Regions from separate parts of the Cryobacterium sp. TMS1-13-1 genome, predicted to be linked through region 2. Evidence: riboswitches for the same ligand, from Rfam matches in the RefSeq annotation. Region 2 holds a riboswitch; each other region holds the start of a gene.
What was found. Region 2 has a riboswitch for thiamine pyrophosphate ahead of E3T31_RS10105 (bifunctional hydroxymethylpyrimidine kinase/phosphomethylpyrimidine kinase). Riboswitches for the same ligand answer to the same signal wherever they lie in the genome.

Region 1 (5,048 bases), on a different contig from region 2:
ACCACGCGAGCGTCTGCGAAACGGATGCTGCGGGCGCGGGCCGCGCGCCGCATCCGCTTATGACAGAGCGGGAATTCTGGCGCGACCAGACCGACCGTCAGGATAGGAACCCGCAGGGACGCTGCTGCTAGCGGCGGATAGTCTGGGGCGATGACGAGCGGGGGCGGGGCGCAGCGACTGAGCGCGCTCCGCCCCCGCCTCGACCGGCTGCCGCCGTGGGAGATCGTGCTGCTGATCTGGGCTATTTCGCGGCTGCTCACGACGGCCCTGCTCGGCACCATGTTCGCCGTCGCCACCCGGTTGGACTGGACCTTCGCGAGCTATCGGAGCTTCTTCACCTTCTCGGGGTCGTGGGACAGCTCCTTTTACCCACGGGCACCCCAGCCAGCTACCAACGGATACTGCCAGCCAGGCCGAGCCGAACGCCTGGGCGTTTCTGCCGGTGTTTCCGTGGCTCGTGCGCGGCGTTTCGGCGCTGACCGGCCTGAACTTCTATGTCGCCGGCACACTCGTGGCGACGGCCTTCGGGGCCGGGGCGGCCCTCATGCTGTACCGACCGCTGGCCCCGCGGGTGGGGAACACTTCCGCGCTCTGGGCGGTCGCCCTGTTCTGTTTCGGGCCGCTGTCGTTCATTCTGCAGGTCGCCTACGCCGAAAGCCTGTTTCTGCTGCTGCTTCCACTCGCGCCCCTGCTCGGCGAACCGGCGATCGCCCGGTCGAAGCCGCTGCGGCTCACCCTGCTGGCCGGGTCGATCGCGCTGCAGCCGATCGCAATCGTGCTGCTCTGGTTTGTCGGGTATCCCTAGCGCTCGAGCGGGCCGCCGAACAGCGCGAACAGCCAGACCACCACCGACGCAGCCACCATCGACCAGGTGACCACGCCGAGGAACAGGCGGGTCGAGAGCGACGGCCGGAATTCGGGCGACCCGCCCGGGTCGATAATCGCGTCGTCACTCAGGGAGTGGCTCGCTTGGCTCCAGATCGCCGGCACGAGAACGAGCAGCGCGGAGACGATCACGATCGGCAGCGCCGGAATGCTAAACAGTACGGTGCCGCTTCCCCCCAGGCCCAGACCCAGCGAGGTTCCGAGACCGAGCAGGGCTGCGACCACGATCATCCAGGGGCGCAGGCGCAGACGTGCGAGTACCGTCAGGAGTGTCGGCACCAGTACCACGACGATGACCACGGCAGCCGATACGACGAGCGTGACCAGATCGATTTTGACCGCCTCGCCGTACACGAATGGCAGGGCCGAAAGCAGGAATCCGAAGAGTCCCAGCACTCCAAGACCGGCCAGTAGTGCCCCGCGATTCACCCGGCGCAGCGGGATGCTCGGCAAGCTCAGCTCAGCCGCGTAACGGTGGGGACTGCCGAAACACTCCACAGCACTCGTACCGGAATCGGCGAGAAACTCCCGGGCGCTGGCCAGGGCATCGCCGATGTCGTCGCCGGGCACGCCGAGCAGCCGCAGTTCGATGGTGAACTCGTCAAACCAGGTAACGTCATCCGTTTCGGCTGCGAGCGCCGCCTGTTCAGAGCGGATGCCGGCGCTGCCGTCCTCAGGATCGCGCGGGTTGCTGGTCATCATGATTCGGCCGGCCCTTTCTGCAAATGGTCGTGCACGGTGGTGGAGAAGAGCTGCCAGTGGGCGGTCTGGTCGGTGAGTTCTTGCTGGCCGTCGTCGGTGAGCGAGAAGTATTTGCGGCCCGGACCCCCGGCGCCCGGTCGCCATTCGGCGGCGATCCAGCCGGCGGCTTCGAAGCGGGTGAGCAGCGGATAAAGCGTGCCACCCTTGATGGCGCCGAAGCCGGCGGATTCGAGCGCCGATGCGATCGCGTAGCCGTAGGTCGGGCCCGGCGCGAGCGTGCGGAGCACGCAGAGGCCGAGGGCGGCGCGCATCCACTCGGCTGGCCAGGTTTTCGTTTGCATGACTACATAGTCGCACTAGTTAGCCAGACTGTCTACTCGGACCGCCGCCTCGGCACCCGCGACCCGGCCGCGGCATGCCATACTTTTGTTGTATCAACACGGGAGTCCGATTAATCGGGCTGAGAGGAAGCTGCAGAGGCTTCGACCGTCGAACCTGATCTGGATCATGCCAGCGCAGGGAGGCTGACTCGTCATTCCCGTGCCCCCACGAAAGAAATGGGCACGATCATTCCAGAAACCTTCACAGCCACACCGGCGGAGTTCGGCATTGGCGCGCGCCTCACCCTCGCCGTCATGCGCGACGACTACGCCGCCGTAATTCTCGACGCGCTCCAGCAGGCAGATTCGACCGGGCTCGCACTTCAAACCGGCGTCGTCAGCACCTACCTGTCCGGCGCCGAACCCGACCTGCTGCGCTACGTCAGCCAGGTCGTCGCCGGTGCGAGCCGCAGCGGAGCCCACGTCACGGCAACCGTGCAATTCTCCCGCGGCTGTCCCGGCGAAGTCACCTGCACGCTGCCGCCCACCGGCGGGCTGTTCGCCGAGGTCGTGAACCTCACCCCCACCGGCGTACACGCCGTCGCAGAATGGGCACTGTATCCACTGGATGACGGCACCGGTTCTGCTTCCGCCGATCACATGCGCGACATCTACGCCGCGATCGAGAGCGCCAAGGCCTCCGGGCTCACGGTACACAGCGAGCACTTCGTCACCCGGCTGGAGGGCGACCTCGCCCTCGTGCTGCAGGTCATCGCCGCCAGCTGGATCGTGGCCGGCCGAACGGTGCAGCACGTGGCGACGCACGCGACCCTATCCCTCAACAGCCCGAGCCTGAACTCCCATGCGTCCTGACGCCGACCAGAAGGAAACAGCCATGCCCACAGCATCCGCCAAGAAAAGGCGCTGGAGCCTCAAAGACCTCGTGCTTGTCGTCGTGCTCGGTGTCGTGTTCGGCTTTCTGTACTGGATTTTCGTGCAGGCCTGGACCGCCCTGTCGATCGCGATGGGTCCGGCCGGCGACCTCGCGCAGCACTTTCTGCTTGGCTCCTGGCTGCTCGTCGCCCCGATCGCGATCGCCATCGTGCGACGGCCGTTCGCCGGTATCTTTGCGGAGGTTATCGCATCGGTGATCGAGGTCGTCTTTCTCGGCTCCATGGTCGGGCCGCTGCTCTTCGTCGCCGCCGCCATTCAAGGCGCCGGCAGCGAGATTCCGTTCGCCCTCACTCGCTACCGCAACTACAGCTGGCTGACCTACGCGCTTTCGGGGCTGCTCGGCGCCGGGCTGGTGTTCTTCTACTCGGCATTTCGCTCCGGCTGGTACGGCCAGGAGATCTTTCTGCTGCGCCTCGCTATTCAGCTGATCTCCGGCGTGATTCTCGGCGGGCTGCTGGCCAAACTCATCGTCGATGCCCTCGACAAAACCGGCGTCGTCGACAACTTCGCGATCGGCCGCGATCGCCTCGCCCGTGCCTGAGACCGACATCCTGACGCTGCAGGACGTGTCGGTGCGATTCCCGCGCCGGTCCGAGGCCGTGCTCAGCAACGTGTCGGTGCGCCTCGCGCCGGGCGAGCAGCTCATCGTGTTCGGCGCCTCCGGTTCGGGCAAATCCACCCTGTTGCAGACCATCACCGGCGTCATTCCGCATTCGGTCGTAGCCTCGCTCGGCGGCAGTGTGCGCATGGGAGGGACGCTCACCACCGAAACCTCCGTCGTCGAGCTGTCCCGGCTCGTCGGCGTGGTCGCGCAGGACCCCTCGTCGTCGGTCTGCCTGCCCAACGTCGAACAGGAGCTTTCGCTGCCGCTCGAAAACCGCGGTGTCGACCCGGCACTTATCTCGGCGCACATCGATCGCGCGCTTGACGCTGTTCAGGCACGGATGCTGCGACACCGGTCAACCGCGCAGCTGTCCGGCGGCGAAGGCCAGCGCGTGGCCCTCGCCGCCACCCTCATCGCCGAACCGGCCGTGCTCCTGCTGGACGAACCCACCTCGATGCTCGACGCGGCGGGCCTGGGCGCCGTGCGCCACGCCATCCGTTCGGCCGTCGACACCTACCGGCCGGCCGTCGTGCTGGTCGAACACCGCATCGACGAGTTCACGGGCACGGCGGGAATCGCCGGGCTGCCGCCGCGCGCCCTCGTGCTCGGCGAGGCCGGAACCGTCATTGCCGATGGCCCCACGGTCGACGTGCTCGCCCAGCACGGGCCGTCGCTCAATCAAAACGGATGCTGGCTTCCGCTCGAAACCGAATTGCTCGCCGTGACCGGTCACGCCGGCGGGCTCGGCGAACCGGGCGTGCGCGCCGGCCTCCGCTCGCTCGGTGAGCCGGCCGGAGCCTTGGGGCGACGTCAGGACTTCGGCCGGATCGTTCTGACCGCCACGGATGTGGTCATTGATCGCGGGGTTGGCGCGCCGAACGGGACCGCTGCTCCGGTTCTCGCCGGCGTCCGCCTCACCCTGCGGGGCGGCGAAATCGTGGCCCTGCTCGGCGGCAATGGAACGGGCAAAACCTCGTTGCTGCTGACCTTGGCGGGATTGCACCGGCCATCGGTCGGCACCGTGACCGGCGCCCGACCCGGCATGATCTTTCAGAATGCCGAGCACCAATTCGTAGAACACACCGTGCGCGGCGAGATTCGGCATGGGCTGCCGAGCCTGAGCGATGACGAGCTTCAGGCCATTCTGCACCGGCACCGGTTGATCCACCTCGCCGATCAAAGCCCGTATCGACTGAGCGGCGGCGAGAAGCGGCGGCTCAGCGTCGCCGCCATGCTCGCGCACGATCGGCCGGTGCTGCTCGCCGACGAACCCACCTTCGGCCTCGATCGCCGGGACACCATCGCCACCCTGGCAGCGCTCGGCCGGGCGGCCAACGCGGGCCGCAGCATCCTCTTCTCCAGTCATGATCTGCGAACCGTGGCAACCCTGGCCGACCGGGTGATCGTGCTGGCCGACCACTCGGTGATCGCCGACGGGCCCGTGTTCGAGGTGTTGCGGTGGGACGAGGTGCTGAAGCAGGCCGGGCTCGAGCTGCCCCCGCTGATTCGGCACCTGCTCAAGGAATTCGATTCTGACGCGCGGATTCGCCGCGTGCTGGGTCAGCTCGACGCTGCCGTGGGCG
Region 2 (5,048 bases):
ATCGACCTGCGCACGCTGTCGCCGTTTGATGACGAGACGGTGGGGGCATCCGTTCGAAAGACCGGCCGGGCCGCGATCGTGCACGAGGCCGCCCAGTTCGGCGGTTACGGCGCTGAGGTGGCCGCTCGCCTGACCGAGCGCAACTTCTTCTACCTGGCCGCGCCCATTTTGCGCATCACCGGCTTCGACCTTCCGTACCCGTCACCCAAGCTCGAGGAGTATTTCTTGCCGACCCCCGACCGAATCCTCGCCGCGCTGTCGACCTGGGAGTGGTCCTGATGAGCCGCGAGTTTCTGCTGCCCGACCTCGGTGAAGGACTGACCGAGGCCGAGATCGTGGCCTGGCTGGTCGCTCCCGGCGATACGATCGCCATCGACCAGGCCGTGGTCGAGGTTGAATCGTCCAAGTCGATCGTGGAGCTGCCGTCGCCCTACGGCGGCGTCGTGGCAAGCCTGTTCGGCGAGCCCGGCCAGGTCATTCATGCCGGGCAGGTGCTGCTGACCGTGACCGACTCGACTGATGACGCTTCAGCCGGTGTTGTCGGCGTTCCGGTCGCCGCGGCGACCGTCACGGCGGTCGAAGGCTCCGGAGCCGTTCTGGTTGGCTACGGCACGACCGAAAGCACCCGGCCGGCGCGCAAGGTGGCCGCCGGGCGGTTCGGCACCCCGCGGGCAGCGGATGCCCCGGCATCGGCTGCATCGACGTCGCCCGTCGCCGTTGCGCTGGCCGAGCGCCCCGCCGATGTGGCGGCATCCGTTTCTCCGGCCATCAAGTCGTCCAGCACGGTCGACCCGATCCGCCGCTCCCCCGTCGTGTCTCCGATCGTGCGCCGGCTGGCGCGCGAGAACGGTTTCGACGCGAGCACGCTGGCCGGCAGTGGGCACGACGGTCTGGTGCTGCGCAGCGACGTGGAGGAACACATTCGCGCGCTCACCGCTCCGGCCGTGGCTGTCGATGTGGCAATCGATGTGGCAATCGATGTCGACATTGCGACGCCGCCCAGCGCTGTCGACGCGGCGAGTGCGGATATTCGCATTCCCATCACCGGCCTGCGCAAGGTCGTGTCGCAGCGGCTGACCACGTCGCGTCGGGAGATTCCCGAGGCGACGATCTGGCTCGACGTCGACGCGACCGCCCTGTTCGCCGCGCGGGACCAGCTGCTCGCGGCGACGGGTGAGCGGTTCAGCGTGACGGCACTCATCGCGCGCTTCGTGGTGGCCGGGCTGCGGCTCTATCCCGTGCTCAATTCCTCGGTCGACACCGCGAGTCAGGAGATTTTGCAGCACGGAGCCATCAACCTCGGCATCGCGGCGCAGACCTCACGCGGGCTGATGGTTCCCGTCATCCACCGTGCCCACGCGATGAGTACGCGGCAACTGCGCGATGCCCTCGCCGCGCTGGTCGCACAGTCGCCCGACGGCACCTTCTCGCCGAGCGCGCTGACCGGGGGAACCTTCACCCTCAACAACTTCGGATCGCTCGGCGTCGACGGTTCGGCCGCGATCATCAACCATCCCGAAGCGGCCATTCTCGGCATTGGGCGCATGATCGAGCGGCCGTGGGTGGTCGAACACGCACTCGCGGTTCGCACCGTCGTAGAACTCTCCATGGTGTTCGACCATCGGGTCTGCGACGGCGGAACCGCCGCCGGGTTTCTCACCTATGTGGCCGGCTGCATTGAAAACCCGGTGAGCCTGCTCGCCGACCTGTGAGCTCGGGGCGTGTCCTGAACGCCCACGATTCTGCCATCGGTAACTGAGTGATGTTTGTTGGCGTATAGGCTGCTGAGTGACACGGGGTGCTCCGCACAATGCGCGAGCTGAGATGAATACCCGTTGAACCTGTCTAGTTAGCACTAGCGAAGGAATGTCACGGATGACTGATCAGACCACGAATATCACGCCGCGCATCACGCCGCGGATTCTCAGTATCGCCGGCACCGACCCGACCGGCGGTGCCGGCATCCACGCCGATTTGAAAAGCATCGCGGCCAACGGCGGGTACGGCATGGCAGTAGTAACAGCTCTGGTCGCGCAGAACACACGCGGGGTGCGCTCGGTGCACACCCCGCCGGTCGCGTTTCTGCGCCAGCAATTGAACGCCGTGAGCGATGACGTGACTATCGATGCCGTGAAGATCGGCATGCTCGCCGAAATCGACGTGATTCACGAGGTGCGTTCCTGGCTCAATGCCCACCGTCCTCCGCTCGTCGTGCTCGACCCGGTGATGGTGGCAACGAGTGGTCACCGGCTGCTCGAACCCCAAGCCGAGCAGGCGCTGCGTGATCTGATCCCCCTCGCCGATCTCGTCACACCCAACGTTCCCGAGCTGGCCGTTCTGCTCGCAGAACCCACAGCGGCAAACTGGGCTGCGGCCATCGAGCAGGGCAAACGACTATCAGCCCGCACCGGAGTAACCGTGTTGGTGAAGGGGGGTCATTTCGACGAAACCATCTGCCCTGATGCCCTGGTCAACACCCACGGGCTGCTGGCACAGAGCGTTGTCGAGTTTGCTTCGCCGCGCATCGCCACCAAGAATACCCACGGCACCGGATGCTCGCTCTCCTCGGCAATGGCCACGGTACAGGCGCGAACCGGGGACTGGGCTGCGTCTCTGGCCGAGGTCAAAGACTGGCTTCAGGATGCCCTGACCCATGCCGACGACCTCGAGGTCGGTCAGGGCCATGGCCCGATCCATCACTTTCATCGGCTGTTCGCAGGCGCGTCGGCCGAGTCGGCCGAGTCGGCCGAGTCGGCCACACCAGCTGATTCGGTGAAGTTCAGTGCGACACTGTGGCGCGATGTCGAGCTGATTCGCACGCAGATCTTCGATCTGCCGTTCATTACGGATCTCGGTACTGGGGTTCTGGCCGAGCGAGATTTTGCGTATTACCTCGCTCAGGACGCGCTCTACCTCGCCACTTACTCGCGCGTTCTTGCGCGCGCCAGTGAGATCGCGCCGAGCATGCACGCACAGCGGTTTCTGGCCGATTCGGCACGACGGTGCCGCGACGTTGAGTTGGAATTGCACAGAAACTGGCTGGGGCAACGGGACGTGTCGTCCGAGGCCGGCCCGGTAACGGCTGGCTACCTGGATCACTTGCTCGGGCTCGCTGAGGGCGGAAACTATGCGGTGCTTCTGGCGGCGCTGTTGCCCTGTTTTTGGCTCTATGCGGATGTCGGTGAGCGGCTGCACACCGACTTTCTGGCGCGCACCGAGACAGCAGTACATCCATATGCCGCGTGGCTCCAGACCTATGCCGATGAAGAATTCGCCGCGGCCACGAGGGAAGTCATCGCGCTCACCGACGACGCTGCGGCCACGGCCTCTGACGCGCAACGCTCGGCAATGCGCCAGGCGTTTGCCACCTCGTCACGGTTCGAGCTCGACTTCTTCGACGCCCCTCGGCACTCTGTGTTGGCCTGAGATGACCACGCCAAACTCGGTACCGTGTGCGGTATTAGCCCAGCGCGGGCAGGCTGGCCAGAAGTCGCTGCGCGGCATCCGTCGGGTCGTTGGCGTCGGTGATCGCGCGCACCACAACCACTCGAGTCGCACCAGCATCGACGACCTGGTTGATGTTGCCGAGGTCGATGCCGCCGATGGCAAACCATGGCAGCTCGCTGTCGGTGGCTGCACTGCGGGCGGCCGCGTAACGCAGAAGCTGCGTTCCGACCGCCGCTCGACCGGGTTTTGTCGGTGTGGCCCAGACTGGGCCGACGCAAAAATAGTTAAGATCGTTCGCGGCCAGGGCTGCATCCACGTGTTCGGTGCTGTGTGTGGACAGGCCGATCACCGCGGCCGGGCCAAGCAGGGTACGAGCGGCGGCCACCGGCAGATCTGTCTGGCCTACATGAAATACCGGAGCGCCCGCCAGGCTGGCAATATCCGCCCGATCGTTGACGGCCCAGAGTCGTGCGTGCTGGTCGGCAACCGAGCGCAGAATTTCGAGATATTCGAGCTCCTCGGCGGCGTCGATATTTTTGTCGCGAAGCTGAATAATGTCGACCCCACCAGCGAACGCCGCCGCCACGAAGTCAGCGAAATCGCCACGATCCTTCCGGGCATCGGTGCAGAGATACAGCCGGGCTTTTATCTGGTCCATGCGACCAACCCTATGGGCCAAGTTCGTGCGTCCGTGCCAGCGCAGAGGAACGGTGCGCACCATGAATGAACGAGTCGTGAACCGCACGGTCGACGTCGCCGTGATCGGCGGTGGCATTATCGGGCTCGGCATTGCCTGGGCTGTTGCGCATTCCGGCCGCACGGTGGTCGTCATCGATCCGGACCCCGCCGGCGGCGCAACGTACGCTGCGGCCGGAATGCTCGCGGCGGTGAGCGAACTGCACTACCAAGAAGAGGTGTTGCTCGAGCTCATGCTCGCCTCCTCGGCGCTGTATCCGGCGTTCATCGAATCACTGGGGCCCGATCATCACCTAACCGGGTATCAGAGAACTCACACCATGAGTGTTGGCGCTGATTCGGCCGACCGGCAAGCGCTGGCCGACCTGCGCGGGGTGCAGCTCGCCAACGGGCTAGCCGTCGACCCGCTGACCATTCGCGCGGCGCGCGTGCTTGAACCGCTGCTGAGCCCTCACGTTTCCGGTGCCTTCATGGTGGAGCAGGATCATCAGGTCGACCCGCGCCGGCTCGCCGAGCGCATCCAACTCGCACTTGCCACGCTGGCGAAAAGCGGCCGGTGGGGCCACGACGCCCTGATCCGGGTGAATGCCATGGGACTACTGCACGACGATTCCGCGGATGTCTCATCTCGCGTTACCGGTGTCGCCCTGGCTGATGGCGGAACGGTCAGTGCCGCCGAAGTAGTTGTGGCCAATGGCCTCGCGGCGGCCGGGTTGAACGGGCTACCAGAGCGACTGACCCTGCCACTTCGACCGGTTTACGGCGATATTCTGCGGCTTCGGGTGCCGGCGCACCTTCGGCCGTTGCTCACCTGCACGCTCCGCGGACTGGTGCACGGCGTGCCGGTCTATCTGGTTCCACGATCGGACGGAACGGTCGTGATCGGAGCCACCCAACGCGAAGAC
Region 3 (5,048 bases), on a different contig from region 2:
GGGCGCCGCCGATTGTACCAAGATTCGATATATTCCATCACCGCAGTCCTCGCGGCGCTGACAAGCCCTCGCCGTTCAGGCTCGGACCGTTCCATCGCCAGCGGGACAGCGGAGGTGTATTCACCGACGAGAAAAATTCCGCCGAGAAAACGCAGCGCCAGGATCACCAGGAGCGATCCAGCACCGAACATGGCATGGCTGGGAACTAGTGCGATGAGCAGTGTCGTTAGCGCCACACCGGTGAGTGCGATCTTGGTCGTCGCCGTGCGGCCGATGCGGTCGGAGATCGGACCGAAGATCGCCGCTCCTATCGGCCGTCCGAGCAGCGTCGCGACAAATATCAGCCCGGCGTTGCCGACCAGGTTTTCCGACCCGAAGAGGTGCGCCGCTGCCGGCGTCAGGGCGATGACGGGCAGGAAGATGTCGAATGTGGTCCACATAGTTGCCGAAGCTCCCGCCCCGTATGGCGCGGCGCATGCCTGGCGGCGCCGACGACGGCCGTTGAGCGGAGGCAGCAGTGCTGGCGCGGGGGTAACGCATCAATTTCATTTCCTATGCCGACTATTTTCACCCCTCAGCCGCAGCGCCGACCGTGGGGCGTTCCAGCCCCAGGTGCCCACGCAAGGTATCGGCGGTATAGCGGGTGCGGAACAGGCCGCGCTGTTGCAGCACAGGGATCACGCGGTCCACGAACTCGTCCAACGATTCCGGCAGCAGCGGCGGCATCACATTGAAGCCGTCCGCGGCACCGGAACGAAACCACAACTCGATTTGATCGGCGATCTGTTCCGGCGTTCCAACCATGGTGCAATGCCCACCGCCGGCGGCGAGCCGGCCCAGCAACTGCCTGACCGTGGGCTGCTCAGCCTGAATAATTCGCAGGATCGTCGCATACCGACCCTGCGGCCCGGTGAAGCCGGCCAGCGGCGGCAGCGCCGGCACCGGCGCATCCAAATCCCAGTTGCTGCAATCCTGTTGCACAAACGTTCCCAGCTGCGCGAGCGACTGTTCGGTCGGCAGGAGGGCGTCGACCTCCGCCTGCTTCGCTCGCGCCTGCGCCTGTGTGGAGCCCACATAGGTGACGAGACCGGGCATGATCGATACCGCTTTCGGATCACGTCCGGCCGCGGCAATTCGCCGCTTCACATCCTGGTAATACTCCTGCGCGCTGGCTAGGTCATAGGCGACGGCATAGATTCCTTCGGCATAACGGGCCGCCAGGTCCCGGCCGGGGCCGGAGGCACCGGCCTGGAATAGCACGGGTCGACCTTGCGGCGGGCGTGGCACCGTCAGTGGGCCGTCCACCCGGAAGTGTTCGCCGGAGTGGCCGATCGCTCGCACCCGGGCCGGGTCAGCATAGAGACCTCCGCGGTTCAGGACCAGAGCATCGTCCTCCCACGAATCCCACAATTTCAGTGCCACCTCGATGAACTCGGCCGCCCGCCTATAGCGCTGGTCATGGGAGGGCAGCACGTCCATTCCATAATTGCGGGCTTCGGCGTCAAACATGGAAGTGACCACGTTCCAGCCAATGCGCCCCTTACTAATGTGATCCAACGATGCAAGCATGCGCGCAGCGTGAAAAGGCGTAAAAAAGGTCGCCGAGACGGTGCTGACCAGCCCGATCCGGCTCGTCGCCCGCGCCATCGAGGCCATCGCCGTCAACGGTTCAAGAAACCACCGCGGGCCGGTGCTCACATCATTGACGGCGTGCCCGTCGGCGAAGAACACGGCGTCAAAGAGGCCACGTTCGGCGCTTTGGGCGAGCCGTTCGTAGTAACTGATGTCTCCCAACTGCTCGATGGGCGACTGCGGCCGTCGCCAGGCGGCGCCGTGGTGGCCACAACCCATGAGGAACGCATTGAAGTGGAGCTGGCGCGGGGCCGACATGACCGGCGCGGCCCTAGTTCATCACCAGGCCGCCGTCGACCACCAGGTTCTGACCGGTGACCGACCGCGACCAGGGGGAAGCAAAAAAAAGTACCGCGTCCGCAAATTCGGCCGGGGTGGTCACCCTGCGTAGTGGGGTGGAGGCGGCAATGAAGTCGAACACGTCCTCGGGGGTGGCCGCGCTGGCATCCGTGGTGCGCAGTAGCCCGCCGGAGACCATGTTCACAGCAATGTTGTGCTGGCCGAGGTCTGAGGCAAGGGTGCGGGTCAGGGAGAGCAGGGCGGCCTTGGCTGCGGTGTAGTCGTGGTAGGGCACCACCGGGTTCTGAAACAGGTTGGTGCCGATGTTGATGATGCGGCCGAACCCGGCCTCGCGCATGCCTGCCAGCGCCTGCTGGGTCGTGTTCAGGGCGCCACGGACGCTGCCGGAGAACTGTGCCTCGAACTCGTCCCAACTGATATCGGCCGCGCCGGAGCGGGCATCGCCGTTGAAACTGAAATCGGCCAACGCGTTATTGACCACCGTAGTCACGGCGGAGCCAAAATGTGCTTGAGCCTGCGTGAGTAGTGCCGCGACCTGGGCCGGGTCGGTGACGTCGGCCTGTACGGCAAAAGCGTGTTCAGGCCCATAGACGGCGGCCAGGGTTTCCGCCGCTGCGGCGCTGTGGCGATAGTTAATGACCACCCGGGCGCCCTGAGTCGCAAAAGCGTGCACGATGCTTGTGCCCAAGCCGCGTGCACCGCCAGTGACCAGGACAATCTGTTCTGCTATTTGCATGATTTTCTTCACCTTGGGTAAGGCGAAAGGACGAGATCCGGCACCAATGCGGTGCACGTAATTCTCCGTGACATCCCTTCGCTAGTTCGAACTAGATCAGGTTCAACGGGTGTCATCTCAGCCGACCGTCATACAGTCGGCACCCCGTGTCGCTGGAAACGAGTATACGCAACCGCCTGGTACCGGCGAATTTCCATCCCGAACCTGAACTCATCAACTCCCCGCTGGTCGACTTTGTCGTCACGAGGCTCAGCGCAACTCCACGTTTAACGGCCCTGGACGAGGCGTACCTGCACGCCATCGTCGTCTCGGGCGACCGTACCGAGACGACTTCTGCTCGAACATCCGCCAGTGCACACGACCGACACGTGGACGCCGGTGACGCAGCAGCGCAGCGCCAAAAGTTTCGCAACGCGAAGACTCCAATCACGCGCAAGCCCAAATATGGCGTGACCCAGAGTTTCCGGATAGCCTTCCTGAGAAATAACTTGGATGAAAATATGGCACGCAGAACTTAGAGGTGCTAGACCCCGCACATCCAGGCGAATGTCAGCCGACACTTATAACCCTGTTTAAGGCTTCGGAGGCGTTACGATTCGCGGCGTGGCCTGCTCGGTGCCAGACTTGGACCATGGTGTTCTCACTGCCGATCCTCGATTTCTCTCAACTCGACGCTGGCGAAGCCGAAGCTGCGGTATTCCGCGCCGAACTGCTGCGCGTCACCCACGAGGTCGGGTTCTTCTACCTGACCGGCCACGGCGTCGACCCGCAGCTGACGAAAGAGCTCCTCGCCGTCTCCCGCAAATTCTTTGATCTGCCGGCCGACCAGAAACTCAAGCTGGAAAACATCCACAGTCCCCAGTTTCGCGGTTATACCCGCGTTGGCGGGGAGCTCACCGCCAACGCCGTTGACTGGCGTGAGCAAATCGATATCGGAGTAGACCGCGAGCCCGTGCCCCTCGCCGTCGGAACTCCAGACTATTGGCGCCTCGAGGGCCCGAACCTCTGGCCGGAGTCCTTGCCCGAGCTGAAGACCGTCGCCCTGCGCTGGAATGAGGAGCTGAGCCGCATCGCGCTTCGCCTGCTGCGCGCCTGGGCACTCGCCCTCGGCAGCCCCGAGAGCGTCTTCGACGCCGCTTTCGCCGAGAACCCGTTCCTCTTGACCAAGATCGTGCGCTATCCCGGCCAGCCGGTACGTGCTCAGGGTGTGGGCGAGCACCGCGACGGTGGAGTTCTCACGCTGCTGCTTGTCGAACCAGGCAAAGACGGCCTGCAAGTCGAGCACGATGGCGAGTGGATCGACGCTCCCCCGCTCGACGGCGCCTTCGTCGTGAACATCGGCGAAATGCTCGAGCTGGCAACGGATGGCTACCTCAAGGCGACCCTGCACCGCGTTTTCTCCCCTGAAGACGGGTCCGACCGCATCTCCGTGCCGTTCTTCTTCAACCCTGCACTCGACACCGTGATGCCGCGGCTGCAGCTCGACGAGAGCCTGTCTCGCGAGGCCCGCGGGCTCTCTGCCGACCCGACCAACAGTCCCATTCTCGAGACGACCTACGGTGACAACGCCCTGCGCTACCGCTTGCGCGCCCACCCCAACGTGGCTGCGGCCCACCACGCCGATCTGATCTAACCCCAGATAACAGATGATGCCCGGGCCGAGACAACCGTCATACGCGTTACCTAAGCCGTCTACTCGATGATGACCTCCTTCCGGGTCTGAATAGCATTCGAGCACTAAATCCCAACGTGAGCTGCTGCGGATATCTCGGACAGTGGGCCCTCTTAAAATGAGGGTCTACTGAAAGTAGAGATCAGCATGACCGCAGCACGTAGGCGTTTCACCCAGGAGTTCAAAGACGATCGGAAAGTCCCGCTGTTCTGGGCCGTGACCCTGCACAATACCAACCAGGACCGTTTCGACGAGCGGATGGCTCGGACACTCGGCTCGGTCCACGGCTGGGTGCCGACCATCACCGTCACCGTCGCCAGCTGCATCGTAGTCGCCGTCGCCGCGCAGCTTCGACTGGACGTGCTGAGCCACCTGTGACGGGCATCCAGCTGGCCTGACGCGGATCCCTCGGCTCAGATCGGATTTGCCGAGCGGCTTTCTGTACTCAGCAGCACGACCACGGCATCGGAAGTCAGCGACGCTGCGGTGCGTCTGCCCGGATCGCCTGCGATTGCGCGCATCGCCGCCAGGGACGACGCGCCGCACGGGCCGGCGTCCACCCCGAGCTGCTCGAGGTCGTGCACAGCGCGGCGCGTGTCCTCCTCCGAGACGGTGACTGCGGCATCCAGGCCGTCGATCAAATATGGCCAGGAGTTGCTCGACGGCGTGCCGCAGTTGAGGCCGGCCATGATCGTGTGTGAGGTCGGC

Region 1: another riboswitch for thiamine pyrophosphate. It lies ahead of E3T31_RS08080 (YkoF family thiamine/hydroxymethylpyrimidine-binding protein); the one in region 2 lies ahead of E3T31_RS10105 (bifunctional hydroxymethylpyrimidine kinase/phosphomethylpyrimidine kinase).
Region 3: another riboswitch for thiamine pyrophosphate. It lies ahead of E3T31_RS02295 (3-oxoacyl-ACP reductase); the one in region 2 lies ahead of E3T31_RS10105 (bifunctional hydroxymethylpyrimidine kinase/phosphomethylpyrimidine kinase).

What each region holds. Positions count from the first base shown of each region.
Region 1 covers NZ_SOGX01000008.1:264,768-269,815, reverse strand. Annotated here, with positions in the region: gene E3T31_RS08100 (YbdD/YjiX family protein) at 1-131, shown strand, start outside; gene E3T31_RS08095 (hypothetical protein) at 443-805, shown strand; gene E3T31_RS08090 (hypothetical protein) at 802-1,587, opposite strand; gene E3T31_RS08085 (PadR family transcriptional regulator) at 1,584-1,928, opposite strand; TPP riboswitch at 2,017-2,127, shown strand; gene E3T31_RS08080 (YkoF family thiamine/hydroxymethylpyrimidine-binding protein) at 2,145-2,780, shown strand; gene E3T31_RS08075 (ECF transporter S component) at 2,803-3,402, shown strand; gene E3T31_RS08070 (ABC transporter ATP-binding protein) at 3,395-5,048, shown strand, end outside.
Region 2 covers NZ_SOGX01000010.1:163,709-168,756, reverse strand. Annotated here, with positions in the region: gene E3T31_RS10115 (alpha-ketoacid dehydrogenase subunit beta) at 1-279, shown strand, start outside; gene E3T31_RS10110 (dihydrolipoamide acetyltransferase family protein) at 279-1,712, shown strand; TPP riboswitch at 1,785-1,884, shown strand; gene E3T31_RS10105 (bifunctional hydroxymethylpyrimidine kinase/phosphomethylpyrimidine kinase) at 1,867-3,426, shown strand; gene thiE (thiamine phosphate synthase) at 3,461-4,105, opposite strand; gene thiO (glycine oxidase ThiO) at 4,167-5,048, shown strand, end outside.
Region 3 covers NZ_SOGX01000004.1:103,968-109,015, reverse strand. Annotated here, with positions in the region: partial or broken gene E3T31_RS02305 (MFS transporter) at 99-440, opposite strand; gene E3T31_RS02300 (LLM class flavin-dependent oxidoreductase) at 568-1,890, opposite strand; gene E3T31_RS02295 (3-oxoacyl-ACP reductase) at 1,904-2,668, opposite strand; TPP riboswitch at 2,725-2,825, opposite strand; gene E3T31_RS02290 (hypothetical protein) at 2,815-3,186, shown strand; gene E3T31_RS02285 (isopenicillin N synthase family oxygenase) at 3,300-4,301, shown strand; gene E3T31_RS02280 (hypothetical protein) at 4,488-4,718, shown strand; gene E3T31_RS02275 (pyridoxal-phosphate dependent enzyme) at 4,754-5,048, opposite strand, start outside.